One region of the Pedococcus sp. 2YAF34 genome, then DNA from elsewhere that is predicted to be linked to it. Evidence: predicted binding sites of a transcription regulator. Region 1 holds the regulator's gene; the other holds the start of a gene.
The links. The regulator LexA, encoded in region 1, represses DNA repair genes until DNA is damaged. The targets are predictions, from matches to a motif close to TCGAACANNTGTTCGA.

Region 1 (14,988 bases):
GATCGACGTGGTGCTCAAGGAGCTCGAGGCGTTCGAGTGCCGGACGCACGGCGCCGTGGTCGACGTCAGCGACTCCGGGGCGGTCGACGCGGCGATGGACGCTGCGGTCGAGCACCTCGGCCACGTCGACATCGCGGTCTGCAACGCCGGCATCGGCGGCGACGTCCTCGCCAGCGGCGACTACACCGACGAGGCCTGGCACAAGGTCATCGGCATCAACCTCGACGGCGTCTTCTACACCCAGCGCGCGGCGATCCGCGCCATGAAGGCCAGCGGTCGCGGGGGCTCGATCATCAACATGGCCTCGATCCTCGGCGCTGTCGGTTTCGCGACCGCGAGCGCCTACACCGCCGCCAAGCACGGCGTCGTCGGCATGACGCAGGCCGCCGCCTGGGAGCACGCCGCCGACAAGATCCGCGTCAACGCGGTGGGCCCGGGCTTCATCCGCACTCCCCTGCTGGACGCCCACCTGGACCAGCCGACGCTGGACTTCCTCGCGACCCAGCACGCGCTGCAGCGGATCGGTGAGCCCGAGGAGGTCGCCGAGCTCGTCGCCTGGCTGGCCAGCGACGGCGCATCGTTCGCGACCGGCACCTACTACCCGATCGACGGCGGCTACCTGGCCCGCTGAGCCTCCTCGCTGCGGGTCTTCAGTCCCGCCGCCTCCATCGCGAGGTAGCGGTCGGTCGTCGCGCGGTACACCCGCCCGAACAGCTCCCCCAGCCATCCGTGCGGCTCGATGCTCAGGGTCACCCGGCTGCCGCCGCCGGGCAGCGGCTCCACGACGTGGCGGGCCTTGGTGAGGATCGCCGGCCCGCGCATCACCCACGTGAACGACGCGCCCGGCTCCAGCTCGGTGACCACCCAATCGGAGGTGGGTATGCGGGGCTGGCTCAGTTTCGCGCTCGAGCCCGGGCGCAGCGGTCCCTCGTCGAGCCTGCGCGCCCACCGCATCGAGGCGGTCCACTCCGGCCAGCGCTCGACGTCGGTCATCACCTCCCACACCCGAGCCGGTGGGGCGGCGATGTCGACGGTGGCGTGCTGCTCCATCACGACATCGTCCTCCTGCTGTCGGTGCAGTTCGAGAGGATGCGGGGCATGGATTCCGCGCGCGTCCTCGCCCAGCGGCTGGCCACCCAGCGACTCAGCTCGGCGCCGCTGCCCCGCGCTGCCGACGCCGTCCGCCTGCTCACCTGCGTCCAGAGCCAGGAGCGCGACCACGCCTTCTTCTCCCTCGGCCTGCGCACCCGGCGGAGCACGTATGCCGCCGTGCGTCGCGAGCACGACAGCGGCACCTTCCTGCGCACCCACATCCTGCGGCCGACGTGGCACTTCGTGGCGCCCGAGGACCTGCGCTGGATCCTGGCGCTCACCTCACCGCGCCTGCTGTCGTCGATGGCTGGCCGCCACCGCCAGCTCGGGCTCGACGACGCCAGCCGGCTCGACTCGGGACTGTCGCTGCTGGCCGAGCTGCTCGCCGGACGAAACCACCTGACCCGGGCCGAGATCGGCGAGGCGTTCGTCGGGCGTGGGTCGAGCATCGAGCCCGGCCAGCAGTTCGGGCACCTGCTCATCGTCGCCGAGCTCCAGGGGCTGGTCTGCTCCGGACCGCAGAAGGGCGTCCACCACTCCTACGCCCTGGTCGACGAGGTCGTCCCGCCCACCCGTGCGCGCGACGAGGACGAGGCGCTGGTCGAGCTGGTGCGCCGCTTCTTCACCAGCCACGGACCCGCGACCATCAAGGACTTCACCCGGTGGTCGTCGCTGACCGTCGCCGGCACCAAGGAGGCCCTGGCCCAGCTCGGCGGCGAGCTCGCCTGCGAGGACGTCGACGGCACCCCGCACTGGTTCGACCCCTCGGTGGTGCCACGGCGCAGCCCTGCCGCGCCCGCGGCCTACCCCTTTCCCGTCTACGACGAGGCGGTCCTCACCTACCCCACGGTGAACTTCCCCACGGCGCCCGACCATCCCTTCGCCAAGCACCCTGATCCGTTCTGGGCCCGGGTCGTCCTCGACCAGCAGAACGTCGGGCTGTGGAAGCGCACGGTCCGCGGGGGCGAGGTGGAGGTGGACGTGCGGCTCGCGCGCAGCGTCGACGACCGGGGCCGCGAAGCAGTACGCCTGGCCGCACAGCGGCTTGCCGGCTTCCTCGAGCTGGAGCTGCGCTACCTCGAGGACCACCACACCCCGCACATCTGGTGGGGGTAGCGCGACCGCCTGGCCCGAGCCCCGGCGGACCCATGCGGGCCGTCTGCTTTTAACAGGTCATGACCTCGCCCTGACCGGTTGATGAATTACACGGTTGGACTTATCCGGATCTGCATGACAAAGCGGACACCGGACGTCCAACCTGTTCCAGGTTGCGCGTCCCCCGGGGACCGCCGCCTGCGCCCTCGGCGCCGTTCCTGCCCCCCACCCCCAGGAAGTCATGCGTTCACGCCTCCACCGCGCCGCCGCCCACGCCGTACTCCGCCTGCTCGCCCTGACGCTCGTGGCGACCGCCCTGGTCGCCGTCGCCCCCCGGACGGCCCAGGCCGCCGGGCTGGTGAGCGAGTGCAAGGCCTACTCGACCGCCTGCATCTCGTTCAGCGGGTACGCCGGGAAGTCCGTGTGGGGCTACCCCGTGAACTCCTCCGGCAACAACTGCGTCAACTACGTGGCCTACCGGCTGGCGCGCAACGGGGTGAAGCAGCAGAGCGGGATGGGCAACGGCGGTCAGTGGGCCACCAGCGCCAAGTCGCGCGGCTACGTCGTCGACAGGACGCCGCGCACCGGCTCCATCGCGCAGTGGAACTACGGCAGCGCCTACGCCCCGAGCGCCGGGCACGTCGGCTACGTCGAGGAGGCGACGTCGTCCTACATCGCCATCTCCGACAGCTCCTGGGGTGGCGGCTACTCCTCGCGCTGGCGCGTCTACAAGGGTGACCGCAACTGGCCCAGCAACTTCATCCACTTCAAGGACCAAGCCTACCAGCCGCCGAGGTCTGGCTCGTTCCTGCGCGTGCGCGAGACCAACGAGGTCTACCGCCTCGTCGGCTCTGCGCCGATCTACACCTCGACATGGACCGGTCTCGGGGGCACCCAGCCGACCCACCTCATCTCCTCCGCGACTCTGGCGTCGATGCCGGCGCGGCTGGCGGAGGGCACCTTCATCCGCGGCGCCCAGCGCAACGAGGTCTACCGCGTCATCGGTGGAGCGCCGGTCTACGTCTACACGTGGGCGGCGTTCGGGGGGACGCAGGCAACCACCAAGGTCGACCAGTACGCCATCGACAAGGCGGGGATGGGCGGCCACTGGAACCACCTGCGGTCACGACCCGCCGAGGGCACCCTCATCCGGGGCGGCCAGCGCGGTGAGGTCTACAAGGTCGCCGGTGGGGCGCCGGTCATCGTCACCGACTGGGACAACGTGGGCGGCAAGCGGACCTCGATGACGGTCGACCAGTACGCGATCGACAAGGCCGGGAGCGCCACCCGCTACAACCACCTGTCGTTCCGGCCGGTGGACGGGTCGTACGTGCGCGGGTACACGACCAAGAAGGTCTACCTGATGAAGGGCGGCATCGCCCACTACGTCTACTCCTGGGACCAGGTCGGCGGGACCGTGCAGCCCACGACGCTCGTGGACCAGGTCGCCGTCGACAAGGCCGGGACGTCGAGCCCGCTCTACTGGACCCACATCAAGGACAAGCAGGTTCTCTGAGGGCCCTGGCCGGCTCACCCCGGTGAGCCGTGGCGCGTCAGCCGACGGCGGGGATGAGCAGCGTCTGGCCGGCGTGGACGTCCGAGCCGGCCAGGTCGTTGGCGACCTGGATGCGGGCGACGGCGTCGGCCAGCGGGAGCTGCGGCAGCTGCGTGGCCGCGACCTCGGAGAGCGTCTGGCCCGACTGCACGGTCGTGGCGTGGTCGACGACCGTCGCCGACGCCCCGCCGGACAGCAGGGTGGTCGCGAGCACCACCGCGGCCACGAGGACCGTCAGGGTGATGGCGAGGCGACCTGCGCGGGTGAGGTGCACCGGCGCCACGGGGCGGATGACGACGTCCTCGCCCGTGGGCACGGAGACGAGCTGCGGACGGGTCGGTCGCGTCGGCATCCGCAAAGGTGCGGGGGCGACGTCCCAAGCGACTGCTGCACTCATCTGGTCCTCCGTGGTGGTCAGGGTCTGGCGGTCGTTCGAACGGGTGTGCGAACTTCCTCTGGACTGATTTCTAGCACGCGTGTTCGAATGCGGCAAGACACGCGTCGAACACATGTTTGGCACAGGCGTTCGAACGCCATACGCTGTGTTCATGCCTCAAGCACATCAGAGGCCACTGACAACGCACCCGTACCACCGTCGCCGGACCACCCCTGGAGGACCGGCTCACGGCACCTGACCTGCGGAAACGAGGAACCGGCATGAGCGAGGACAACGTCAAGGAGCTCCCCGACCGCGACCACGGCGACGGGCTCACCGTCCGCCAGCGCCGGGTCCTCGAGGTCATCCGCAACTCGGTGGACCGGCGCGGCTACCCGCCGAGCCTGCGCGAGATCGGCGAGGCCGTCGGGCTCACCTCCCCGAGCTCGGTGGCCCACCAGCTCTCGACCCTCGAGCGCAAGGGGTTCCTGCGCCGCGACCCCAACCGCCCTCGCGCCATCGAGGTCGTCTCCCCCGACTCCCCCGCCGACATGCGCGGCTACCGCGGCGGCGCGAGCGTCGACGACGAGACGGCCGTCTACGACGAGACCGGGATCGGCGACCAGCGCCCGGAGGCCTCCTACGTCCCCGTGCTCGGACGCATCGCTGCCGGCGTGCCGATCCTCGCCGAGGAGACCGTCGAGGACGTCTTCCCGCTCCCCCGCCAGATCGTCGGCGAAGGCCAGCTGTTCCTGCTCCAGGTCGTCGGCGAGTCGATGATCGACGCGGCGATCTGCGACGGTGACTGGGTCGTCGTGCGGCAGCAACCGACAGCCGACAACGGCGACATCGTGGCTGCCATGCTCGACAACGAGGCGACCGTCAAGACGTTCAAGCGGAAGGACGGCAAGGTCTGGCTCATGCCGCACAACGCGGCGTTCGAGCCCATCGACGGCGACCACGCCACCATCCTGGGCAAGGTCACCGCGGTCCTGCGCCGCGTCTGAGCAGCGTCAGTCGCCCAGCGTCTCGAGGTACCTGCTCAGGCGCTGGGTGATGTCGTCGGTGGCGCGGGCCTCGTCCCACAGCTCCCACCACTCGTTGTCATCCGGCCGCAGCGCCCGGTGCAGCGCCGCGGTGGCGAGGTCCTCGAGGCGCTCGTCGACCTCGAGCGGCTCCTCCTCCACCCAACGCGGCACGTAGCGCTCTGCGACGACGCTCTCCGGGTCGTCGCAGGCGGCTACGACGACCGCGGCCGCGATGGCCTCGGCCATCTCCGGCGCCTCGATGTAGCCGTCCGACCGCACCACGCGCCCCATGGCTCGCTCCACCTGGGCGCGGCGCTCGTCGGGTCCGGCCTCCTCGAGGGTGTCGAGGAAGTCGAGCGCGTCGTCGTTCTCGAACGGTCCTGTTCCGGCAGCTCCCATACCGGCCTCCCTGTGTGCTCGGTTGCTACGAGCGTGCCAAGGCCCGCCGCGACACGCCAGTGGTCGTTCGGCCGAGGCAAGGTGGACCTTTGTCAGCCCTCGCCGCTGGTCCCCGACACGGTGTGCCCGGCGCCCTCCTCAGGCAGCAGGCGCTGGTACCAGGCGGTGTCGACGTAGCGGCCGAACTTGTGCCCCACCTCGCGCAGCACCCCCACCTGCTCGAACCCGAACCGGCGGTGCAGCGCGATGCTCGCGTCGTTGGGCAGCGCGATGACCGCGACCTGGGTGTGCACGCCGGGGTGCGCGTCGAGCCGGCCGAGCAGCGCGGAGTACAGCTGCGACGCGACGCCCAGGCCACGCGCGCCCTCCGCGAGGTAGACCGACACCTCCTTGGTCCCGTCGTACGCGGGGCGAGGGCGGAACGGCCCGGAGAAGGCGTAGCCGAGCACCTCCTCGTCACGAGTCGCGACGAGGACGAGATCGCACTCCCCGCGCCCGCGACCTTCTCCCCCAGGTATGCCGCGCCGCGCGGTTCGGTGTCGAACGTCGCCACCGTGGTGCGCGCCTGCTCGTCGTAGATCGCGGCCATCGCCGGCACGTCGGTGTCGAGGGCGTCGCGGACGGTGATCGCGGTGGCGGCCGGGCTCATATCGGCGATGCTAGGGGGATGACGGACCGGCAGCGGATGTGGGACGAGCGGTATGCAGCCAGCGACCGGGTGTGGAGCGCCGGCCCCAACGCGGAGGTCGAGCGGATCGTCTCCCCCTGGCCGCCGGGTCGAGCCCTGGACCTCGGGGCCGGTGAGGGGCGGCACGCCATCTGGCTAGCTTCGCTGGGCTGGCGGGTGACGGCGGTCGACTTCTCCGCGGTGGGGCTCGGCAAGGGCGAGGCCGAGGCGACCCGTCGCGGGCTCGCGGTCGACTGGGCGGTCGCGGACGCGCGTTCGTGGCAACCGTCGCCGGGCGTTCTCTACGACCTGGTGCTGGTCGCCTACCTCCACCTGCCCGAGGACGTCCTCGGTCGGTGCCGGCGCTGGCTCGCGCCGGGCGGCGCCCTCGTCGTCGTCGGTCATGCCTTGCGGAACCTCACCGACGGCGTCGGTGGTCCTCAGGACCCGGCACTCCTCCACACCCTCGACGAACTGCGTGCCGCGTCCGAGGGCCTGCACGTCGAGCGCTGCGAGGAGCTCGTGCGGCACACGGAGGGCGGTGACGCGATCGACGCCGTCCTCGTCGCTAGGCGGCCAGCAGCCTGACCAGCTCGGTGAGCGTCGGACCGAGCGGGGCGTCGAGCTGCAGGGTCGCCTCGCCGTCGCCGCGGGTCGCCCCCCGGGTGATGATGACGACCGGGATGCCCCGGGCGGCTGCCCGCCGCACGAACCGGTAGCCGCTCATGACCTTGAGGCTCGACCCGAGGACGAGCAGCACCTCAGCCTCCTCGGTGAGGCGAAAACAGTGTTCCACCAACGGTTTCGGCACTGACTCGCCGAAGAACACCACGTCGGGCTTGAGGGTGTCCTGCCCGCAGACGAGGCACCGCGGCACCACGAAGTCGGCGACGTCGAGCTCGTTGAGGGCGATGTCGCCGTCGGGCCGGATCTCGTTGCTGGTCACCTCGAAGGTCGGGTTGGTGAGCCGCATCCGCTCGTCGAGGTCCCACCGGCTCGAGCGGTCACCACACGTCAGGCAGACCACGCGGGCGAGTGCGCCGTGGAGCTCGGTGACGTCGGTGGCACCGGCGGACTGGTGAAGCCCGTCGACGTTCTGGGTGATGACCGGGCCCAGCGCGCCGGCTCGCTGCAGGGCGGCGACGGCCTCGTGTCCGGCGTTGGGCCGGGCCAGGTTGAAGCGCTGCCAGCCGACGTAGCTTCGGGCCCAGTAGCGCTGCCGGGCCTGGGAGGAGCGGACGAACTCGGCGTACTGCATCGGAGTCACCCGGCGCTTGCCGTCGGGGCCGCGGTAGTCGGGGATGCCGGACTCGGTGGAGATGCCGGCGCCCGTGAGCGTCATGACACGACGGCGTTCGATGAGGTCGGCGACGGCACCGAGGGCGGCCGGGCTGGTGGTGCCGTCGAGCGCGTACCCGGGCTGCGGAGGGTGCGCCTGCGTCACGTCGGTCACCAGCACAGGTTACGTGGGCCTCACGCAGGTGGCCCGGCGAGCCGCCCACCGGCGACCGAGCCCGGGGCGTCTCGTTCGCAGCGGATCCATCACGGTTGCAGCGAGATCTAGGTGCAGCGATAACCGGCCGTTATGCTTGGCCTCATGATCGACGCTGCTGGTCTCCGCGTGATGAAGGCGATCTCCGACGAGGGGAGCTTCACCGGCGCGGCCCTGGCCCTGGGCTACTCCCAGCCCGCCATCTCGCAGATGGTGCGCCGCCTCGAGCAGCGCACCGGCACCGTCCTCGTCGAGCGGGTCGGCCGCAACGTCCGGCTCACCGAAGCCGGTCAGGTCCTCGCGCGCCACGCCGTGGCCGTCCTCTCCGCCCTCGACGCAGCCGAGGAGGAGGTCGCCGCCATCGCGGGCCTGCGCGCCGGACGGGTGCGGCTGATGGCGTTCCCGTCGAGCTCGGCCACCCTCGTCCCACGCGCCCTGGCCCTGGTCAAGCAGCGTTTCCCCGACGTGCAGGTCACCTTCACCGAAGCCGAGCCCCCGGAGTCCCTCGCCGCACTCAAGGCCGGCGAGTGCGACCTCGCAGTCGCGTTCGCCTACGAGGGCACCGACGTGGGTCGTGGCGAGGAGGACATGGACCTCTTCGTGACCCACAAGCTGCTCGACGACGAGGTGCGGCTCGCGCTCCCGCGTTCGCACCCGCTGGCCGACCGCGACAGCCTCGAGCTCTCCGCCCTGGCGCAGGAGAACTGGATCGCCGGCTGTCCCCGCTGTCGTGGCCACCTCCTGCAGATGTGCGCCAACGAGGGCTTCTCGCCGCACGTGGGGTTCGAGACCGAGGACTACGTGGCAGTGCTGGGCCTGGTCGCCGAGGGCCTGGGCGTGGCGCTGATCCCCGACCTGATCCTGCGCACTGCCCACCACCACGACGTCGTGACACTCCCCGTGACGCCCGCCTCCCGGCGCACGATCAGCGTCGTCACCACCGCCGACCTCCAGCGGGTGCCCGCAGTCCAGGCCACCATCGAGGCGCTCTGCGAAGCGGCCAAGGCCACGCCCCGGGTCCTCGCCAGCAACTGACCGACCGGACACCGCCAACCCTCCTTCACAGGCGCTGATCGCCGTTCACCGTCGTCGCCAGGTCACCCCCACGTCCTGGTCCTGCGACACGACGGCCACGTCGCCACGCTGGTCGGTGCGGAACACGGCATACCCGTTGCGGCGCAACACCTCCAGCGCCTTCGGTGACGGATGGCCGTAGTCGTTGTCCTTGCCGACGCTGATGACGGCGACGGGCGCAGCAACCTCGGCGAGCAGGTCCTCGTCGAGGTTGCCCGAGCCGTGGTGAGCCACCTTCACGACGTCGAACCGTCCCGCCTCGGACTCCATCGCGGGGTCGCGCCGCAGCTCGAGCAGGACCGCGTGGGCGGCCTCGTGCTCCACGTCGCCGAGGAGCAGCAGGTCGACCGGGCCCGACCGCACCGCCAGGACCACGCTCGCGTTGTTGGGTACCGACCCGCTCGAGATGCGCCGCTGCGGCCACCAGACGTCGGCCGTCACACCGGTCCAGGCGAGGTGGTCGCCGGCGGACACCGCACGGACGGGTATGCCGCGAGCCCCTGCCCACCGCTGCACCTCCTCCCACTGGTAGTCGGGTTCGTGGACGGGGGTGGTGAGCACCTCACGCACCTCGCGTCCGGCGATGGCGCCCGGCAGGCCGTCGACGTGGTCGGCGTGCAGGTGGGTGAGCACCACCGAGTCCAGCACCGCGATGTGGAGGCGGCGAAGGCAGGCGTTGATCGCTGCCGGGTCGGGCCCTGCGTCGACCAGCACCGCGTGGCGGGGCTGCGTCGCGAGGACGAGGCCGTCGCCCTGGCCCACGTCGCAGGCCACGAAGCGCCAACCGGGTGCGGGCCACGTCGCGGACGAGGTGGGCGCGGCGGCCGCCACAATGAGCACGCAGGCGGCCAAGGAGGCGACGGGGCGCAACCGCACCCGGTGCACCCACCACCGTCCGGACGCGATGACGAACACCGTCACGCCGGTGAGCAGGAAGGCACCAGGCGCACCATCCGGCCACGGCAGCGTCCCACCGGGCAGGGTGGCACAGGACCGGGCCACCCAGGCGATCCCCAGGGCCGGCAACGCGCCGACCCAGCACAGAGCGGTCGCGCCCCCCGGCCACACCGGAGCCACCACGGCCGCGGCGACACCTGACACCGTGGCCGGAGCCACCATGGGGGCTGCCAGCAGGTTGGCCAGCACGCCCACCACCGAGACGCTCCCCTGCAGGAGCACGACCACCGGCGCGCACATCGCCTGTGCTGCAACGGGAATCGCGAACGCCGGGCCCCACGAACGGATCCGCGCCGGCAGGTGTCGTCCGATCGCCTCGCCCCAGCTGCGCGTGAAGAGCAGCAGCCCGAGGGTGGCGAGTGTCGAGAGGGCGAAACCGAACGAGCGGCTCAGCCACGGGTCGACGACCAGCAGCACGACGACAGCCGCCGACAGCACCGGGATCCCCGCCGCCCGCCGCGACCGGCTCAGCCCGATGAGCCCGATGGCTCCCATCGTCGCCGCCCTGATGACGCTCGGTTCGGGTCGGGCGAGCACCACGAACCCGGCGAGGACGACCACGGCCACGACCGGTCGCCACCGGCGACGTACGCCGAGCAGACCAGCACCCCCGAGCGCGAACGCCAGGATGATGGCGACGTTGCTCCCGGACACCGCCGCCAGGTGGGTCATCCCCGTCGTCAGCATGGCCTCCGTGAGCTCGGGCGGCGTACGGCTCGTGTCACCGATCACCAGGGCCGGCAACAGTCCTCGCGCGTCCGCAGGCAGTGGTGACGCAGCGGATCGCAATCCGGCGCGCAGGTGCTCGGCCCCTCGGGCGACCCACCCGGGCCGCGAGGTCGTGGCGGGGCTGCCTGACGGGTGAACTACCGCGACGACGTCGTCGCCGGGTTCGGCCACGACGAGCTTGCCGTGCAGCTCGAGACCCGACCGCCAGGCCACCGAGCGCCAACGCTCGTCCCCGACGACCAGGACGGGCGTCGACACGCGGGCCGTGGCGCCCCGTGCGGTGACCTGGTGCACCTCCATCCGGAAGCGCACGGTGACCCCGTCGCGACCGGCCTGGGTCAGCACCACCGGGTCGCTCGCGACGACGCCCCGCACCACAACCGCGGCATGGCGGTGCGCGAGGTCCTCCAGCGGCCCTGCCCTCCGCACGGCCTGGTGCCCAGCCGTGGCCAGCAGCGCCAGCGCGACCGTGCCCGCCGACAGGGCAACGACCACACCCGGGTGCTGCGATCCGGGACGACTGCGGCGGGGCACGCGAGGCCCGACCACGAACGCGCTGACGGACACCAGCATCGAGACGCCGGCGAGTCCCACGAGGAGCAGTGGACGCAGCCCGAGGGTCAGGGCGGACACCGACCAGGCGACCAGGGCGGGCAGGAGCAGACGCAGGTCGAGGACCGGGGCGGGCAGGCCGTCGGCGGCCGCCGTGCCGGATGTCGCAGAGGTGGGAGCGACGTCGGGTGGCATCAGACGCTCACCTTCGGTTGCAGCTCGGCGAAGATCTTCTCCCCGATCCCGCTCACCTCACCCAGCTCGTCGACCGAGGCGAAGCGTCCGTGCTCGGTGCGCCAGTCGACGATGCGCTGGGCCAGCACCGGACCCACTCCGGGCAGCTCCTCGAGCTGGGCGGCAGTGGCCGAGTTGAGGTCGAGCCTGCCGCCCACGCCACCGGCTGCAGCAGGACCGCCGGCGGAGCCGCCTCCTCCGGCGGAGCCTGCTCCCGGCCCACCCGCGCCCGGTGCAGAAGCCACCACCTCGCCCGGCTTGGGTATACGGACCTGCTCGCCGTCAGCGAGCACCCGAGCGAGGTTGACGGACGCCAGGTCTGCACCCTTGAGTGCCCCACCCGCCTTCGCCACCGCATCGGCCACCCGCGCTCCGACGGCCAGCCGGAACACCCCCGGCTCCTTGACCTGACCCACCACGTGCACCGTGACGCCGCCAGCTGCGGACCCCGTGGACCCGGTGGACCCTGCAGGCGGCCCGCCACCTCCCGACGCCGTCGCCGAGGACGCGAACGCCGTGCTGCCACCCGCGGAGTGGCTGACCAGGGCGGATCCCGGCTGGGCAGGAGCCACCACCTGCGGTGCACTGGCTGCCCGTGCCCAGGCGACGCGGACGCCGAACCCGGCAGCCGCCACCGCCACGACGACCACGAGGCCGAGCACGGCGGCCCTCGGTGCGCTGAGGCGGGCGCCGACGAGCGACGACGGCAGGGTGAGCAGTCGTGGCCCGGGCGGCATCGGCCGGCGGTGGCGGCCCGAACGCGTGTCACGTGGTCGCTCGGTCGGGGCGGTGGGTCGACCGCGGCCGGGCGACGGGTGGGGGCCCGAGCTCGGGCCCTCCCCCACCGGGTCGACCGCCTCGATCCATGACCGAGCCGGCTGCCACGGGACCACCTCCGCACCCGGCTCGGGGACGAGCCGTGGCGACCCCGGTTCGGGGACGGAACGTGGCGAGGGCAAGGGCGAGGGCGAGGGCTGCGTGCGCGACGAGTCCGCGGCGCCCGGCCCCGGCTGGGCCACCTGTGGCGTCGGGGGTGCCGTCGCCGAGCCGTCGAGCAGGCGGCGGACGCGGGGTGAGGGCTCGGGCGGACGACGACGCAACGGCATACCGGCACGCTAGGAAAGGGTCTCGCCGGCGAACGACGACGCCGACCGGCGTTGTGGACGACGAACGCCCGCAGCGCCGGCTGTGGACGGCCCCGGCCCCGCGTCGACTCACCGCGCGAGCGAACCGATCAGGCGGCCGAGGAGCTCCCTCGCCGGGCGGAGACCCACAGCTCGATGTTGCGCCGGTGGCGGTAGATCACGAGCAGGGCCACCACGACGCACCACGCCCCGGTGTCGCGGGACCCGAAGGGCACCCACCGCGCCCACGAGAGCAGCCCCAGCACGAACAGCAGCACGCACGCCGACACCGACGCCCCAGCCACCCACCGCAGCCGCCAGACGAGCAGCACGAAGACGACCACCATGACCAGGCCGAACCACGGCTCGACCGCCAGGATCGCCCCGAGCGAGGTGGCCACGCCCTTGCCGCCCTGGCCCTTGAGGAACGGCGACCAGATATGTCCCAGCACCACCGCGAGCCCGACGCACAGGGCGGTGACGGTGCCGAAGAGGTGCTGCGCGAGGACCACGGGCAGCAGGCCCTTGAGGACGTCGAGGACACCGACGACGACTCCCCAGCGAGGGCCGAGGACCCGGCCGGCGTTGGTCGCGCCCGGGTTGCCGGAGCCGGTGTGGCGCAGGTCCTTGCCGAGGATCCGGGCGAGGATCGTGGCGGGGTTGACCGCCCCGACGACGAACGCGACCGCCGATGCCACGGGCACCTCGGCCAGCTCCCAGAACGACGCGTGACCGACGCTCACCACGCCCGCCTCAGGCCGTCCGTGGCGACACGGCGACCGCCAGCGTCCCGGGCCCGACGTGGGCGCCGACGACGGCACCGAGCTCCACGACCGTCACCTCGTGCGCCGTCGGGACGCGGTCGCGCAGTCTGGCGGCGAGATCCTCGGCGCGCGTGGCCGAGTCGAGGTGGTGCACGGCGATGTCGACACCGTGCTCCGCGGCCTCCGCAGCACCGACCGCGATCTCCTCGAGCCGGGCCAGCGCGCGCGAGGAGGTGCGCACCTTCTCCAGCGGGCGGATGTGCCCGTCGGCGAGCTCGAGGATCGGCTTGATGGCCAGCGCCGAGCCGAGGAACGCGGATGCCGACCCGATCCGGCCACCGCGCCTCAGGTGCTCCAGGGTGTCGACGTAGAACACCACCTTCGATGCCACCGAGCGCGAGAGCACTACTCCCGCAACGTCTTCCGCGGATGCGCCACTGGCCGCGGCCTCGGCGCCGGACACCACGCCGTACCCCATCGCCATGCCGAGCGACCTCGAGTCGACCACGGTCACGGGGACCGGCGACTGCTGTGCGGCGAGGTGGGCCGACTCGACGGTGGAGGACATGTCGGCCGAGATGTGGACCGAGACGATGGCCTCCGCCCCGGCGGCGGCCGCCCGCTCGTAGGCCTCCAGGAACGCCTGCGGCGACGGCCGTGACGTCGACACCGGCCGGAAGGAGCGCAGCGCCACCGCGACCTCGGCGGTCGTGACGTCGACGCCCTCGCTGAACTCGGTGCCGCCGATCACGACGTGCAGCGGCACGACCTCGATGCCGTGCTCGGCCACGACGGACTGCGGCAGGTACGCCGTGGAGTCGGTGACGATCGCGACGTTCACGAGCGCAGGCTACCGGTCGCCGGCGCCGCGGAGCGGCACCACTCCGCGGCCACCCGACCGAGCCGCCCAGACCTACAGCGGCACCACGTTGACCAGCTTGGGCGCCCGGACGATGACGGTCCGGATGCCACCTTCGGTGGCTGCCTGGATCTTGGGCAGCGCCAGGACCTGCTCGCGCAGCGCGTCCTCGCTGATGTCGGCCGGCACCTCGAGCCGGTCGCGCACCTTGCCCTTGACCTGCACGACACAGGTGACGGTGTCCTCGACGAGCAGCGCCGGGTCGGCGACGGGGAACGGTGCGTAGGTCACCGTCTCCTCGTGGCCGAGCCGCGACCACAGCTCCTCCGCGATGTGCGGGGCCAGCGGCGCGACCATGACGACCAGCTTCTCGGCGGCCTCACGGGGCACGGCGTCGAGCTTGGTCAGCGCGTTGTTGAGCTCGATGAGCCGGGCGATGGCGGTGTTGAACCCCAGCGTCGGGAAGTCGCGTGACACCGCGTCGATCGTCCGGTGCAGCGCCCGGGCCGTCGCGTCGCCCAGGGGTGCGTCGACGACCCGCACCTCACCGGTCTCCTCGTCGACCACGTTGCGCCACAACCGCTGCAGGAACCGCTGGGCTCCGACGACGGCACGCGTCTCCCAGGGCTTGCTCAGCTCGAGCGGGCCCATCGACATCTCGTAGACACGCAGGGTGTCGGCGCCGTACTGCTCGCACATCTCGTCGGGGCTGACGACGTTCTTCAGCGACTTGCCGATCTTGCCGAACTCGCGCGTGACCGGCTGGCCCTGCCAGGTGTACGACGACTCGCCACCGGAGTGGTCCGGTACCTCGACGACCTCGGACGCCTCGACCGGCTGGCCGCGGTGGTCGCGGTAGGCGGGCGCCTGGATGTAGCCCTGCGAGAAGTACTTCCGGAACGGCTCCTCGCTGCTGACGTGGCCCAGGTCGTGCAGCACCTTGTGCCAGAAGCGGGCGTAGAGCAGGTGCAGCACGGCGTGCTCGACGCCG
Region 2 (14,988 bases), on a different contig from region 1:
TCGTCCGCCTGCGCCAGGGACACGCCGGTCGTCTCGGCGACGATCATGAGCACCTGCTCGTGGAACACCACGACGCCCTCGGTCTCGCGCAGCGCCTCGATGAGCGTGGGGTGCAGGTAGCTGACCTCCTTCCAGCCGTGCCGGGCCTCGAGGAACGGCGTGATCATGTCGGACTTCACCGGCCCGGGACGGAACAGCGAGATGTCGATGACGAGGTCCTCGAACCGCTGCGGCCCGAACTTGCCGATGAGCTCGCGCTGCCCGGGGCTCTCGATCTGGAAGCACCCGAGGGTGTGGCTGGTGCGGATGAGCCGGAAGGTCGCCTCGTCGTCGAGCGGCACCTGGGCCTGGTCGTCGAGGTCGACCTGCTGCCCGTCGACCCGCGCGACCTCAGCCACCGCGTGGGCCATGGCGGACTGCATGCGGATGCCGAGCACGTCGAGCTTGAGCAGGCCGAGGGTCTCGACGTCGTCCTTGTCGAACTGGCTCATGGGGAACCCGAGCCAGCTCGCCTCGACCGGGGTCCGGTCGAGCAACCCACCGTCGGACAGGATCACCCCGCACGGGTGCAGCGCGATGTGGCGCGGCAAGCCGTCGAGCCGCTCGACGAGGTCGAACAGCGCCCGCAGCCGGGGGCTGTCGAGGCCGCGGGACCGCAGCTCGGGCAGCTCGGCGATGGCGTTGCGGGCGTCCTTGGCGCGGATGTGCGGGAACGCCTTGGCGATCTCGTCGATCTCGGTCGGGGGCAGGCCCAGCGCGGCGCCCACGTCCCGGATCGCGTGGCGCACCTTGTAGGTGTCCATCATCGAGACGCAGGTGACCCGCTCCCCACCGAACCGGTCGAGGATCCGCTCGTAGACCTCGGTGCGACGAGCCGACTCCACGTCGATGTCGATGTCGGGCAGCTCGGCCCGCAGCGGCGAGCAGAAGCGCTCCATGATCAGGCGGTAGCGGATCGGGTCGACGCCACTGATGCCGAGCAGGTAGTTGACCAGCGACCCGGCCCCGGACCCCCGCGCCGCGACCCGGACGCCCATCTCCCGGATGAGGTCGACGACCTCGGCGACGGTGAGGAAGTAGGTCGGGTAGCCGAGCTCGGCGATGACCTTGAGCTCGTCGGTGAGGCGCCGCTCGACGGCCGAGAACTCCTTCTCCCCGAGTCCGGGGTAGCGGCGCCCGAGCGCGTCGCGGCACCGTTGCTCGAGCGTGGCCTGGGGGCTCTCCCCCGGGGCGATGCCCAGCTTCTCGGGCTCGGGCAGGTGGACCGACCCGATGCCGAGGTCGCGCCGGGCGCTCTGGGCACAGGCGAGCCCGAGGGCCACCGTGCGGGCGACGAGGACCTCGGCACGGCTCCGGTCGCCACCGGTGACCTCGAGGGCCACGGTGCGCATCACCGGCGTCGACGCGAGGTGGGCCGCGTCGGTGACCCGGTCGAGGTGGCGGGTGTCGAGGGCGACGAGCCGTCGCGCGGCATCGAGCACGTCGACGACTGCCGACTCCCCCGGCTCGACGTGGCGCACGGCGGCGGTGAGGACGGCGGGGATGCCCTGCTCGTCGGCCAGCCCGAGCAGCCGGCGCGCGTGGGCCCGGGAGGCGGGGGTGCCCTCCGGGCCTGCGTGGCAGACCACCTCGATGACCACCGAGTCCGGGGGCAGCCGGCGGCGCCACGTCGCCAGCAGGGCGCGGGCCCGGTCGGTGCGCCTGGCCAGCAGGGCCCGACCCACGTCGGAGTCAGGGCCGAGCAGGACGACGAGCGGGCTCGCGTGGTCGCGGCTCGACCGGCGCTCACCGCCGGTCCAGCACCGGGCAGCGACGACCGCGGCAGAGCTGACGGGCGTGCCCCGCTCGCCGCGCAGGTGGGTCTCGGTCACCAGCCGGCACAGCGCCGCCCAGCCAGCGCCGTGGGGCACGCCTGCGGCGGCGCCCCGGGCCAGCACGGTGACCCGGGGGTGGCGTGGGTCGCGGTCCGCGCCGCCGCGTACGGGTGTGCGCGTCGGGGCGGGCGGCTGAGGGGCGGCGCGTCCGCTGCCGGCCGCCTGCCCTCCCCCGAGGGCCTCACCCAGGAGGTCGTCGCCGGGTGCGTCCGGACCGATGGCGAGGTCGACGCCGAGGACCGGGGCGATGCCGGCGGCCGTCGCCGCTTGGACGAACCGGATCGCTCCGTAGAGGCCGTCGCGGTCGGTGAGGGCGAGGATCGGCTGGCGGTGCTGGGCGGCGCGCTCGACGAGGGCCTCGGGCGTCGAGGTGCCGTAACGCATGGAGAAACCGGAGGCGACGTGCAGGTGGACGAAGTCGCTCACGGGGGTGGGGGCGCCCATGGCGGATGTGGTGGTCGTGGCAGTCATGCCGGTCATGGCGAGCGGGTCATGGCGGACGGCACGGAGCCGGCGAGCGCCGTGGGGACGAGGACCTCGCCGTGGGCCGCAGGCTGCACGGGCAGGCCGAGGCTGCGGCAGACGAGGTCGAGGAACACCTCGGACTGGCGCAGCAGGTCGTCGGCCTCCCGCACGCTGACCGGGTGCCCGGCGCGACGGGTGGACACGAGCTCGAAGAACCCGGCCCACTCCGCGAGCTCGGGGGCAACCGCGGGCAGCAGCTCCCACAGCGAGCGCGGCCCGCGGTGGCCGTCCGGGGTGGCCCGGGCGGCGACGAGGGCTGCTGCCGCGCGCAGGGCACCCAGCTGGGCCTGGAGGTAGCGCTGGGTGACCTCCCTGCTCTGGCACGCCTCGAGCAGGGAGTGCCGCGACCGGTCGAGCAGCTCGAGGCTGGCTGCGGCACTGCTCGTGGCCGAGTCGGCCATGCCGGTCGCACCGGTCGCGCCACCCAGGTGGGTCGCGCCACCCAGGTGGGTCGTGTCGCCCAGGTGGGTCGTGTCGCCCGGGTGGGTCGTGTCGCCCGGGTGGGTCGTGTCGGTCATGGTCGTCACCTCAGTCCGCCACGCGCAGGAGGCGCCAGTGGGGGGTGTCGAGGCCTGTGTCGAGGCCTGTGTCGAGGCCTGTGTCGAGGGCTCCGGGGTCGGCACCGAGGTCGTAGACCCCGACCCCGGCGCAGCGTCCGGCACTGGCCTCGACGCGCCAGACCTGGCGCTCCCGCGCGTCGGTGAGGACGTCACCGCTGCCCTGCTCCCGCGCGTCCCGCCACCAGGGACGACGCTCCTGCCAGCGGTCGAGGACGGCCCGCACGACGTAGAGGCGCCCTCGCCAGACGAAGGCCTCCGGGCCTCCGAGCGGGGCGCAGCCGTCCTCGCGACCGGCCCCGGGGACGTCGCCGGCCGTCGCGGACGAGCGCCCCGCGAGCACGGACTGGCGGACCTCGATGGGTTCTTCGTACCGGCGCACCACGAGCAGGCTCCTTCGTCACGGCAGGGCAGGATGAGGTGGTGTGGGCTCCGGCCCGGTGAACGGACGGGGTCGAGGCGCCCGATCACGGGGGCCGGAGCCGCACGGTGGTCCCGGCATCCTCGACTGGACGCCAGGGGCCGCGTGGGGTCACGCGCTGCTGGTCATCCGGTCTCCGGTCGGAACCTGTTCGAACAGGTGTTCGATATGAAGAACCGTACACCCGCCCTCGGACAGCCCGTCAAGGGCAGCGGATGAGACGAGGCACCCGACCTCTGGTGGAGTCCGGGGCCCCGCCCTAGGGTTTCGTCATGAGCCAGACCGAGCCGGCGGCCACACCGCCCGGCCCCGTCGTCGCGGCGCCGGACCCCGCCCCTTCGCCACCCGCGTCACCGGCGTCCGACGCCGCCCCTGCGCGCGACCTGCGCCAGCACGCCGGCGTCCAGCGGGTCCTGGCCGCCCTCGCGATCCACGGGGTGGAGCCGCGGGTGGTCGTCCTCCCCGACGCGGCCCGCACCGCAGCCGCAGCGGCAGCAGCCTTGGGCGTCACCACCGCCGAGATCGCCAACTCGCTGGTCTTCCGGGCCCACGACGAGGCCGGCGCCGTCACCCCGCTGCTCGTCCTCACCTCCGGCGCCCACCGCGTCGACCTGGTCAAGGTCGCCGAGCTCGTCGACGGCATCGACCACCTCGACCGCGCCGACGCCGAGTTCGTCCGTGCCGCCACCGGGTTCGCCATCGGCGGAGTGGCGCCCGTCGGACACCCTGCGCCGATCCCCACGGTGGTCGACGTCTCCCTGAGCCGCTACCGGCACGTGTGGGCGGCCGCCGGGCACAGCCACACCGTCTACGAGACGACGTACGAGGAGCTGCTGCGGGTCTCGGGGGGCCACGCCATCGAGGTCGCCTGACCGGGCGGCCGGGCGAAACGACCACGCTTGCAGGGACGAGCGACCCTGCTCCCAGACCGTACCTGCAGAGCCTCCGGGCTCAGGCCTTGCTCACCTCGTGGATGCAGAGCACGTTCCGGTCCGGGTCGGTGAACCACGCCGCCCGCTCGCCATCGAGCTCGGCGATGTGGTCCTGCGTCTGCAGGCCGGGCAGGTCGTAGTCCTCGAACACCACTCCCTTGCCCTCGAGCTCGGCGATCTGCGCCCTGACGTCAGGCACCTCCCAGGTCAGGGCGGTGTTGGGGTTCTGGGACCCCGTCTCCCTGGGCAGCAGCATCAGCATCGTGCCACCGCCGAGGCGGTAGAGCAGGCTCCCCTCGGCGTTGGTCCCCTCGAACGACAGGCCGAGCCGGTCGGAGTAGAACTCCTTCGCGCGACCGATGTCGGTGACGGGGAGCATTGTGGTGACTGCGCTCGTGGCCAATGACATGACGAGCACCTCCTTCAGGCACCTACAAGCGTCCTCCTGCCCACGCCGTGGCTGCTCCATCAAAGTGGTGATCGGTCTGCGCCAGAATGAGCGACATGACCACACCCAAGCCGGTCGACTGCTGGCTCACCGACATGGACGGCGTGCTCGTCCACGAGGAGACCGCCATCCCCGGCGCCGCCGAGTTCCTCGCCGCCCTGGTCGAACACCGCCGACGGTTTCTCGTCCTGACCAACAACTCGATCTTCACCCCACGCGACCTGCGGGCGCGCCTGCTGACCAGCGGGATCGACGTCCCCGAGGAGTCGATCTGGACCTCCGCGCTCGCCACGGCGCAGTTCCTGGACGACCAGCGCCCGGGCGGCAGCGCGTTCGTCGTCGGCGAGTCCGGCCTGACCACCGCCCTGTACGAGGTGGGCTACACGATGACCGAGCGCGACCCCGACTACGTCGTCCTCGGGGAGACGCGCACCTACTCCTTCGAGGCCATCACCAAGGCGATCCGCCTCATCGAGGGCGGCGCGCGCTTCATCGCGACCAACCCCGACGTCAGCGGCCCGAGCAAGCTGGGCACGCTCCCGGCCACCGGGTCCGTCGCGGCCCTGATCTCCGCGGCGACCGGACGCCAGCCCTACTACATCGGCAAGCCCAACCCGTTGATGATGCGCAGCGCCCTCAACCGCATCGACGCCCACTCCGAGTCGACGGTGATGGTCGGCGACCGCATGGACACCGACGTCATCAGTGGCCTCGAGGCCGGCCTGCGCACGATCCTGGTCCTCACGGGCTCGACGCGCCCGCACCAGGTCGAGCACTTCCCCTACCAGGCCACCCGCGTGGTCGACTCCGTCGCCGACATCGTGCCGCTCGTGGGTGAGCTCCGCCCCCTCGACGGCCCGTCCTAGCGCCTCGCCGCGATGCTGCTGCGCCGGTTCACCACCCGCGACTGACGTCGCAGCTCGGCCCTCGAGGACGTGTGCGGATCTGAGTACGTGCACGGATGCCCGCCGGGCGCGACCACCGGCAGGCTCGTCCCCGTCGCGTTCGGGGGACCGTGACGACGTGACGCACGAGCCGCGCCGGCCATGAGGGGAGGTCGAGCGCGGCTCGTGTGTGCGCCCCCGGACAGCCCGCCCCGACGCGCCGGCTCCCATGCGCCCGGCCTGAACCACCACGGGTCGGCCTCAGCCGCCCCCAGTCCGCGGCCTCAGTGCAGGCCGAGGTTGCGGTGGACCTCCAGGGTCGCCGTCGACCGGTTCATGGTGATGAAGTGCAGGCCCGGCGCTCCCTCGGCCAGCATCCGCTCGGCGAGCTCGGTGGCGACCTGCACGCCGACCGTCCGCGTCGCCGCCGGGTCGTCGGCCACTGCCTGGAGCCGCGCCACGACCTTCTCCGGCAGCGGCGTGCCCATGAGCTGGGACATCCGCGCGACCTGCTTGAAGTTGGTCACCGGCATCAGGCCCGGGGTGATGGGCAGCTCCGGGCGACGGCGGGCGACGGCGTCGCGCAGCCGCAGGTAGCTGTCGGCGTCGAAGACCATCTGGGTGATGGCGAAGCTCGCGCCCGCATCGGCCTTGCGGACCATGATCTCGACGTCGTGGTCGAAGCCCGGCGAGGAGGGGTGCACGTCCGGGAAGGCCGCCACCCCGATGGTGAAGTCCCCCAGCGACTTCACCAGCGCGACGAGGTCGGTCGCGTGGTTGAGGCCCTCGGGGTGGGCCACCCACTCGCCGCCGGGGTTGCCCGGCGGGTCGCCGCGCAGGGCGAGGATGTTGCGCACCCCGCTCGCGGCATACAGCCCGACCACCTGGCGCAGGGCGGCGACGGACGCACCGACGCAGGTGAGGTGGGCCAACGGGGTCAGCGTGGTCTCGCGGGCGATGCGCTCGGTGACGCGCACCGTACGGTCCTGGTTGGAGCCCCCCGCGCCGTAGGTGACGGACACGAAGTCGGGCCGTGCGGACTCGAGGCGCCGGATGGCGTCCCACAGCAGGGCCTCGCTGGCGTCGTCCTTGGGCGGGAAGAACTCGAAGCTGATCGACGGTTCGGGCCCCGCGAGCATGCCGGGGATCGACCGCGTGAGCTGCGCCGGTCGAGCAAGACGAGAGGGCTGCCCCAGTGCCATGGCGGTGAGACTAGTCGAGGGCCCACGCCGTAGGCTCAGGGGCGGCTCACGGTGAGACGCCGCCGAGCCGCCGCGAGATGCCTCGCGGCACCGGACCGGACCGGCCCAGGAGGACAGCGTGCAGGAGAGCGTGGTGGCCAGCCCCCTCGACGCCGCGCAGCTGCGCGACCGGGTGCAGCACTGCGTCGACGACGTGCTCGCCCACCAGGCCGACGTCCTCGCCGAGGTCGGGCCCGACGCCCAGGAGCTGCTCGGCGCGGTGGCCCGGCTCCTCACCGGCGGCAAGCGCCTGCGCGCGGCCTTCCTCTACTGGGGCTACCGGAGCGCCGGCCAGCCCGACTCGGACGCCGCCGTCCGCGTCGCGACCGCGATGGAGTTCTTCCAGGCGGCCGCCCTCATCCACGACGACGTCATGGACGACAGCGACACCCGGCGCGGCATGCCCGCCGCCCACCGGTCGATGGCCGCGCGGCACGCGCAGGAGGAGTGGACCGGCGACGCCGGCCGGTTCGGGGTGGCCGGGGCCATCCTCGCCGGCAACCTGTGCCTCAACTGGACCGAGGAGCTCTACGCCACCTCCGGTATGCCGCCCGAGCACCTCGCGCGCGGCCGTGCCGTCTTCGACCGGATGCGCACCCAGCTCATGGGCGGGCAGTTCCTCGACGTCGTGGAGTCGGTGCGGTCCTGGGACGGCATGCCGCTGGCCGAGCGGGTCGAGCGTGCCGAGCGCGTGATCCGCTTCAAGAGCGCCAAGTACACGGTGGAGCACCCGCTGCTCATCGGCGCCAGCGCCGGGGGTGCCGACGAGGACGACCTCGCGGCCCTGTCCCGCTACGGGCTCGACCTCGGCCAAGCCTTCCAGCTGCGGGACGACCTGCTCGGGGTGTTCGGTGACCCGGCCGCCACGGGCAAGCCGGCCGGCGACGACCTGCGCGAGGGCAAGCGCACCGTGCTGGTGGCGCACGCGCTCGCCGGGGCGGACGAGCAGGGACGCGAGCTCGTCGAGACGCGGCTCGGGGACCCCGACCTCGACGCCGCCACGGTCGACGCGCTGCGTGCGGTCATCGTGTCGAGCGGGGCCGTCGACGCGGTCGAGGCCGACATCGCCAGGCTCGTGGGGACGGCGCGGATGTCGCTGAAGTCGACGCGCGGGCTCGATGCCGGCGCCGTCGCGGTGCTCGACCAGCTCATCGACAGCGCCACCAGCCGGGAGCACTGAGCCCGGCCTGGAACACTGAGCGCATCCGGGAGCATCGACCGGCGCGACCGGGTCGGTCACCGGCCCGACCCCCGTTGGTGACGGGGCAGGCCGGGTCGGTCAGAAGGCCTGTTCCATCGCCCGGCGGCGCACCTCGGTCTTGAACCCCGCCGCCAGGTTGTCGACCGGGGTGCCGGGGACCCGCAGCGTCTCGTCGCGGGTGAACAGCCACTCCAGGATCTCCTCGTCGCGCATGCCGCCGTCGGCGAGCACGGTGAAGGTGCCACGCAGGTGACGGAACACCTCCTCGTCGAGGAACTGCTCGGGCACGGCGACGACCTTGCGCTCACCGATGCGGGAGCTGAGCAGCTCGCGGTCCTCCAGCAGCCGCCGGACGGCGGACAGCGGGATGCCGAGCCGCTCGGCGACGTCGGGCACGGTGAGCCAGGAGCCGACGAGGGCCTCGAGGGAGCCCTCGGGCGGGGTCGCCGCTCCGGCGCCCGGCTGGGTCCCGGGCGCGTCGGCCTCGGGTTGGGTGGGGGGCAGGTCGGTCACGGGGACAGCCTGCCAGCCGGTGCCGGCATTGCAAATTACATCGATGTAAGTCGATATATGGCGGCTGCGTTGGTGTACCTTTCACAATCGTCACAGTCGTCACATCCCTCACTTGAGCATCTCCCCCCACCGCCACCGCGGCGCTGGCCCCCCGAAAGGCAGCCCCCCGATGTCCCCAGTGATCGCTCCTGCAGCGCTCCCTTCGGCCTCGACCCTCGCCCCCGTCGCGGTCGTCCAGAAGGCCAAGCCCGCCCCGTACGGCTGGACCCTCTACCTCGTGCGCAGCGGCGACACCCTCGGAGCCATCGCCGACCGCCGCGGCACCACCACCGGCGTACTGGTGGCACGCAACAAGCTCCGGCACGGCGGCCACCAGCTGGCCATCGGCCAGCGGCTGTGGATCCCCAGGAGCGCCGGCCAGGCCAGGGCCGAGGCCGCGCACGCCCGCGCCGTCAAGGCGGCCAGGGCCGCCGCGATCCGGCGGGCGACCTACGTCGTGCGCCCGGGCGACACCCTCAGCGCCATCGCGGCCCGTCGCGGTGTCTCGCTGGCCGCCCTGCTCAAGGCCAACCGGCTGTCAACCCGCTCGGTGCTCCAGGTCGGCCAGAAGGTGCGGGTACCCGGCAGCAGCGTGGCGAGCGCCAAGCGCCCGACGTCCAAGGCCACCAAGGCGAGGGCCACGAGCCGCACCAGCACCACCCGGTACCGCGTGCGCTCCGGCGACACCCTGGGCGCCATCGCCACCCGCACCCGGACGCCGCTGTCCTCGATCTACGCCTGGAACCGTCTCGGGCCGCGCAGCGTCATCCACCCCGGCCAGACCATCAAGGTCCGCGGCACCGTCGCGGTGGCCGCCGTCGCGCGGACGAGCATCTACACGGTGCGCTCCGGCGACACCCTGAGCGGCATCGCGGTCCGCCACCACACGACGTCGGCGGCGCTGCTCAAGGCCAACCACCTCGCCAACGCCAACCACCTGGTCGTCGGCCAGCACCTGCGCGTCCCGGTGCGCAGGGCGGCGACTGCCAGCAGCGCCAACACCTTCGCCGGCCGCACCTACCCGAGCACCACGGTCAACGCCGCCAGCCGCAACCGGTCCGCCCTCGCCCACTCCCGCGTGCCCACCCGCAGCCAGACCCGCGCCATGATCGTCGCCACCGCACGCCGCCACGGCGTCGACCCGCGCCTCGCCCTGGCCATCGGCTGGCAGGAGTCGGGGTGGAACCAGCGCCAGGTCTCGGTCGCCAACGCCATCGGCGTCATGCAGGTCATCCCGTCCTCGGGCCAGTGGGCCTCGGAGATGGCCGGGCGCCGGCTCAACCTGCTCAACACGCAGGACAACATCACCGCGGGGGTCGTCATCCTGCGCTCGCTGACGCGCTCGGCGTCCACCCTCGACCAGGCCATCGCCGGCTACTACCAGGGCCTGTACTCCGTGCAGCACCACGGGATGTACGCCGACACCAAGGGCTACGTGCGGGCGGTCAAGGCCCACCGGGCGCGCTTCTGAGCCACGTCGTGGCGGACCGCTCGAGCGGGGCGGGTCCGCATGGCCACCGGGCCGACGGACCCGCCTGCACGAGTTGGTCGCGTTGACCTCCTACACTTTGCGGGTGTCTTCAGGTGTCACCGAGTCCCTGCTCGGTCGGGTGATCGACGGCCGCTACCGCGTCCAGTCGCACATCGCTGACGGCGGGATGGCGTCGGTCTACCTCGCGCTGGACACCCGCCTCGACCGTGACGTGGCCCTCAAGGTGCTCCGCCGCGACCTGGCCCAGGACGAGGGCTTCGCCAGCCGGTTCCGGCGCGAGGCCCGCTCGGCGGCGCGCCTGTCGCACCCCAACGTGGTCTCGGTCTTCGACCAGGGCGAGGACGACGGCCACATGTTCCTGGCCATGGAGTACGTGCCCGGCCAGACCCTGCGCGAGGTGATGCGCGCCGAGGGTCCACTGACGCCCCGCGCGGCCCTGGACATCATGGCGCCGGTCCTGCAGGCCCTGGGCGCCGCGCACCGCGCCGGGATCATCCACCGCGACGTCAAGCCCGAGAACATCATCCTGCGCGAGGACGACGGCACCGTGAAGGTCGCCGACTTCGGGCTGGCCCGGGCGGTCAGCAACCAGACGTCGACGTCACAGACCGGCGTCCTGCTGGGCACGGTCGCCTACCTGTCCCCCGAGCAGGTCGAGCGCGGCATCGCCGACGCGCGCAGCGACGTCTACGCCGCGGGCCTGATCCTGTTCGAGATGCTCACCGGTTCCAAGGCGTTCACCGGCGACACCCCGATCCACATCGCCTACCAGCACGTCCACAGCTCGGTGCCCGCTCCCTCCTCCCGCGTGGCCACGGTACCGAGCGAGCTCGACGCGCTCGTGGCGCTCGCGACCTCCCGCGACCCCGACCAGCGGCCCTCCGATGCCAACGACTTCCTCACCGAGGTCCGCCGCTCACGGGCCATGCTCACGCCCACCGAGCTCGACCGCCGGCCCGAGGGCCCGCCGGCGATGGGCGCGGGCGCCAGCACCGTTGCCGTCGAGCGCACCAGCGCCCTGCCCGTCGAGCCCTCGCACGAGGCGCGCCACTCGCGGCCCGTGGGCCCGGTGGCCCTGCCCGTCGACCGCACCCCGACCGCTCCCCCCGGCCCCGACCCCTGGGCCGACGAGGACGACCGCGACGACCGTGCCCGCCGCCGTGGCCCGTGGGGCTGGGTCGTCGCGGCCCTGCTCGTGGCCGCGGTGGCCGGGGTCGCCGCCTGGTGGTTCATGGCCGGTCCCGGCTCCCCCACCGACGTGCCGCGCGTCGTCAACCTCACCTACGCCCAGGCCCAGGGCGCCCTCGAGAAGGCCCACCTGTCGGCCGACCGCGTCGACGCGTTCGACGAGACCATCCCCAAGGGTGTCGTCATCTCGACCGACCCCGGGGCGGGCACCGAGCTGCGCCGCAGCCAGGACGTCAGAGTGACCGTGTCCAAGGGACCGGAGCGGTATGCCGTGCCGGCCGTCGTCGGTGCCAGCGCCAACGAGGCGCAGGCACGGCTGACGGCGACCAAGCTGACGCTGGGGAAGACCACCGAGGCCTACAGCCAGAAGGTCGCCCAGGGCCTGGTCATCAGCACGAGCCCGAAGGTGGGGACGTCGCTCAAGCGCGGCGCCGCCGTCGACATCGTGGTGAGCAAGGGCCGCCAGCCCGTCGAGGTCACCGACTTCACCGGCAAGCCCGCCGACCAGGCCGTCACGGCACTCACCGACGCCGGGCTGCAGGTCGACGCCACCCAGCAGAAGAACGACGACACCGTGCCCAAGGGCGCCGTCATCAGCCAGACCCCGTCCAGCGGCACGCTGTTCAAGGGCGACAAGGTGACCCTGGTCGTCTCCAAGGGCCCCGAGCTCGTCAAGGTGCCCGACGTGCAGGGCAAGCAGGAGAAGGACGCCGTCAAGATCCTCGAGGACGCCGGCTTCGAGGTGAAGGTCGACCGCTTCATGGGCGGCATCTTCGGCACCGTCCGCAGCCAGAACCCCGCCGCCGGCAGCGAGCAGCCGAAGAAGACGACCATCACCCTCGTCATCGTCTGAGCCCGGTGCTGCGCACGGTCCCGGCGAGCCGCCTCGCCACGCTGCTGCTCGTCGCCGTCACGGCGGTGTGGGGCTCGACGTTCTTCCTCATCCGCGACCTGGTCGCCCACGTCCCCTCCGCCGACTTCCTGGCGGTGCGGTTCGCCATCGCCGCCGTCGTCATGGCCCTCGTGTTCCGGCGCCAGACGATGGCCCTGACCCGGCGTGAGCTTCTCACCGGCGTCGGGCTGGGGGTCCTCTACGGGTTGGCCCAGCTGCTGCAGACCGTGGGGCTGGAGCACACCGACGCCTCGGTCTCGGGCTTCGTCACGGGCACCTACGTCGTGCTGACGCCGGTGCTCGGTGCCGTGCTGCTGCGCGACCGCATCCCCGGCTCGACGTGGCTGGCCGTGGGACTCGCCACGGTCGGGCTGGGGGTGCTGTCGCTGCGCGGCCTGTCCATCGGCTTCGGCGAGGGTCTCACCCTGGCCGCTGCCGTCCTCTACGCCCTGCACATCATCGGCCTCGGCCGGTGGTCGACCGCGCGGTCGGCGACGGGACTGGCCACGGTGCAGGCCTTCGTCATCACCCTGGTCACGCTCGTCGGTGCCCTCCCCGGCGGGATCACCCTCCCCTCGACCGGCGGCCAGTGGAGCTCGCTGCTCTACATGGCGCTGGTCGCCGGGGCGGTCGCCCTGTGGGCGCAGACATGGGCGCAGTCCCACATGCCCGCCGCCCGCGCTGCCATCGTCATGACGATGGAGCCGGTGTTCGCGGCCTTCTTCGCGGTGCTCCTCGGCGGCGAGTCGCTGACCGCGCGCATGCTGCTGGGCGGCGGCCTCGTGCTCGCGGCGATGTACGTCGTGGAGCTGCTCGGGCGGCGTACGCCCGGTGCCTCGGCCGAGCAGGACCGTCCGGCCGAGCTCCTCCACCACGAGGTCTGACCCGGGCTGTCCGTGGGGCCTGCGAGCATGGCCCGCATGGCCGTCGAGCAGCGCATCGCGATCAGTTCACCGCAGTGGCGGGCCCTGCACGACCGCATCCAAGTCGCCATGGAGCTGACCTCACGCCTCAACACCGTGCCCTTCGGCGACGTGGAGACCCGCAACGCCCTCCTCGCCGAGCTCTTGGGCAAGCCCCTGCCGGCCGGGGCCGTCGTCTTCCCGCCGTTCCACGCGACCCATGGCCTGGGGACCCAGCTCGGCGAGCAGGTGTCCGTCGGGCAGGGCTGCTCCTTCCTCGACCTCGGAGGCGTCACGATCGGCGCCCGCACGATGATCTCCCCGCGCGTCACCCTCGTCACCGAGGGCCACCCCGTCGAGCCCTCCGAGCGCTACGACACGATCACGGTCGCGCCGGTCGTCATCGGGGAGAACGTCTGGGTGGGGGCCGCGGCCACGGTCCTGCCCGGCGTCACCATCGGTGACGGCTCGGTCATCGGCGCCGGGACCGTGGTGGCCAAGGACGTGCCGCCGCGCACCGTCGTGACGGGTCAGGGCCAGGTCGAGCGACGTCGGCTGGACTGACCGTGGCCACCGTCGACGACGTCCGGGCGCTGGGCCAGGGCCTCGAGCGCTCCTACCCGGTGCGGGTCAGGGGACGGCTGAAGTTCCGCGTCGGGCAGCTCGTCTACGTCGCGTTCTCCCTCGACGAGCAGGTGATGGGCTTCGCCTACCCCAGGGACGAGCGGGCGGCGCTCGTCGCGACCGACCCGCGCACGTTCGAGCTGCCGTCGGAGTCTGACCTGCGCTTCCACTGGGTCCACGCCCGGCTTGCCGCGCTCGACCCGGACGAGGCCCGGGAGCTGGTGGTCGACGCCTGGCGCATGGTCGTGCCGAAGAAGCTCTCCCGTGCCTACCCCCGCCCATCCCCGCGGCCCCACGGCCCGCCGGCGTGACCACGAGGGTCAGGCGGCGGCCGGGCCCTCCTCCAGCAGCGGCACGAGTGCCTCGACCGCACGGTCGGTGCCGGCGTCGTCGACGTCGAGGTGCCAGACGAGGCGGACAGCCGTGGGGCTGACCGGGTAGAGCCGGATGCCCTGTGCGGCGGCCGCCTCCATGAACCCTGCGGAGGTCCAGCCGGTGACCGAGACGTCGAGCACGACGATGTTGGTCTGCACGGTGGCGGGGTCGATCGAGCCGGGGGCCGCCTCCCCCGCCGCCCGCGCGAACCGGTGGGCGCGTGCGTGGTCGTCGGCGAGGCGCTCGACGTGGTGGTCCAGCGCGTGCAGTCCCGCCGCGGCGAGGATGCCGACCTGGCGCATGCCGCCGCCGAACCGCTTGCGCCAGATCCGGGCCTGCGCCATGTGGTCGCGCGAGCCGGCGAGGACCGAGCCGACCGGGGCGCCGAGTCCTTTGGAGAGGCAGACGCTGACGCTGTCGAAGTGCCGGCCGTACTCCGCCAGCGCCACCCCGGTGGCGACGTGGGCGTTCCAGAGGCGGGCACCGTCGAGGTGCATCGCGACCCCGCGCGGCCGCGTACCCGCCCGCAGCGCCTCGATCTGGTCGAGGGGCTGGACGGTCCCGCCACCGAAGTTGTGGGTGTTCTCGACCACGACGAGCCGGGTGTTGACCTGGTAGGCGCCCCCGTCGGGGATCATCAGGGCCAGCGGCTGGGCCGCGTCGAGCAGGCCCCGGGGTGCCACCCACGAGCGGGACGAGATGCCGGACAGGACCGCGGCCGCCCCCATCTCGGCGCGCAGGACGTGGGCCAGGGAGTCCGCGACGAGCTCCTCCCCCTGCTTCACGTGCAGCCGGATGCCGAGCTGGTTGGCCATCGAGCCGGTGGGCGTGAAGAGCGCGTCCTCGTGCCCGAGCAGGGCGGCGACCCGCTCCTCCAGCG

Region 2: the regulator LexA is predicted to act here: its motif matches at 3,529-3,544, upstream of AB4Z02_RS16465 (YbaK/EbsC family protein).

The regions. Positions count from the first base shown of each region.
Region 1 is NZ_JBFRFA010000009.1:22,062-37,049, reverse strand. It holds gene AB4Z02_RS07070 (SDR family NAD(P)-dependent oxidoreductase) at 1-631, shown strand, start outside; gene AB4Z02_RS07065 (SRPBCC family protein) at 616-1,050, opposite strand; gene AB4Z02_RS07060 (winged helix DNA-binding domain-containing protein) at 1,099-2,208, shown strand; gene AB4Z02_RS07055 (CHAP domain-containing protein) at 2,429-3,703, shown strand; gene AB4Z02_RS07050 (LysM peptidoglycan-binding domain-containing protein) at 3,741-4,139, opposite strand; gene lexA (transcriptional repressor LexA) at 4,400-5,125, shown strand; gene AB4Z02_RS07040 (DUF4259 domain-containing protein) at 5,132-5,545, opposite strand; gene AB4Z02_RS07035 (GNAT family N-acetyltransferase) at 5,638-6,063, opposite strand; gene AB4Z02_RS07030 (class I SAM-dependent methyltransferase) at 6,213-6,800, shown strand; gene AB4Z02_RS07025 (NAD-dependent protein deacetylase) at 6,781-7,554, opposite strand; gene AB4Z02_RS07020 (LysR family transcriptional regulator) at 7,810-8,739, shown strand; gene AB4Z02_RS07015 (ComEC/Rec2 family competence protein) at 8,785-11,211, opposite strand; gene AB4Z02_RS07010 (helix-hairpin-helix domain-containing protein) at 11,211-11,987, opposite strand; gene plsY (glycerol-3-phosphate 1-O-acyltransferase PlsY) at 12,485-13,117, opposite strand; gene AB4Z02_RS07000 (DegV family protein) at 13,128-13,979, opposite strand; gene leuS (leucine--tRNA ligase) at 14,052-14,988, opposite strand, start outside.
Region 2 is NZ_JBFRFA010000040.1:825-15,812, forward strand. It holds partial or broken gene AB4Z02_RS16450 (DNA polymerase III subunit alpha) at 1-2,345, opposite strand, end outside; gene AB4Z02_RS16455 (SAV_6107 family HEPN domain-containing protein) at 2,351-2,917, opposite strand; gene AB4Z02_RS16460 (DUF6504 family protein) at 2,928-3,338, opposite strand; gene AB4Z02_RS16465 (YbaK/EbsC family protein) at 3,650-4,249, shown strand; gene AB4Z02_RS16470 (VOC family protein) at 4,329-4,688, opposite strand; gene AB4Z02_RS16475 (HAD-IIA family hydrolase) at 4,814-5,623, shown strand; gene metF (methylenetetrahydrofolate reductase [NAD(P)H]) at 5,926-6,843, opposite strand; gene AB4Z02_RS16485 (polyprenyl synthetase family protein) at 6,977-8,062, shown strand; gene AB4Z02_RS16490 (Rv2175c family DNA-binding protein) at 8,162-8,596, opposite strand; gene AB4Z02_RS16495 (LysM peptidoglycan-binding domain-containing protein) at 8,766-10,106, shown strand; gene pknB (Stk1 family PASTA domain-containing Ser/Thr kinase) at 10,210-12,168, shown strand; gene AB4Z02_RS16505 (DMT family transporter) at 12,174-13,091, shown strand; gene AB4Z02_RS16510 (sugar O-acetyltransferase) at 13,128-13,673, shown strand; gene AB4Z02_RS16515 (MmcQ/YjbR family DNA-binding protein) at 13,676-14,044, shown strand; gene AB4Z02_RS16520 (threonine aldolase family protein) at 14,054-14,988, opposite strand, start outside.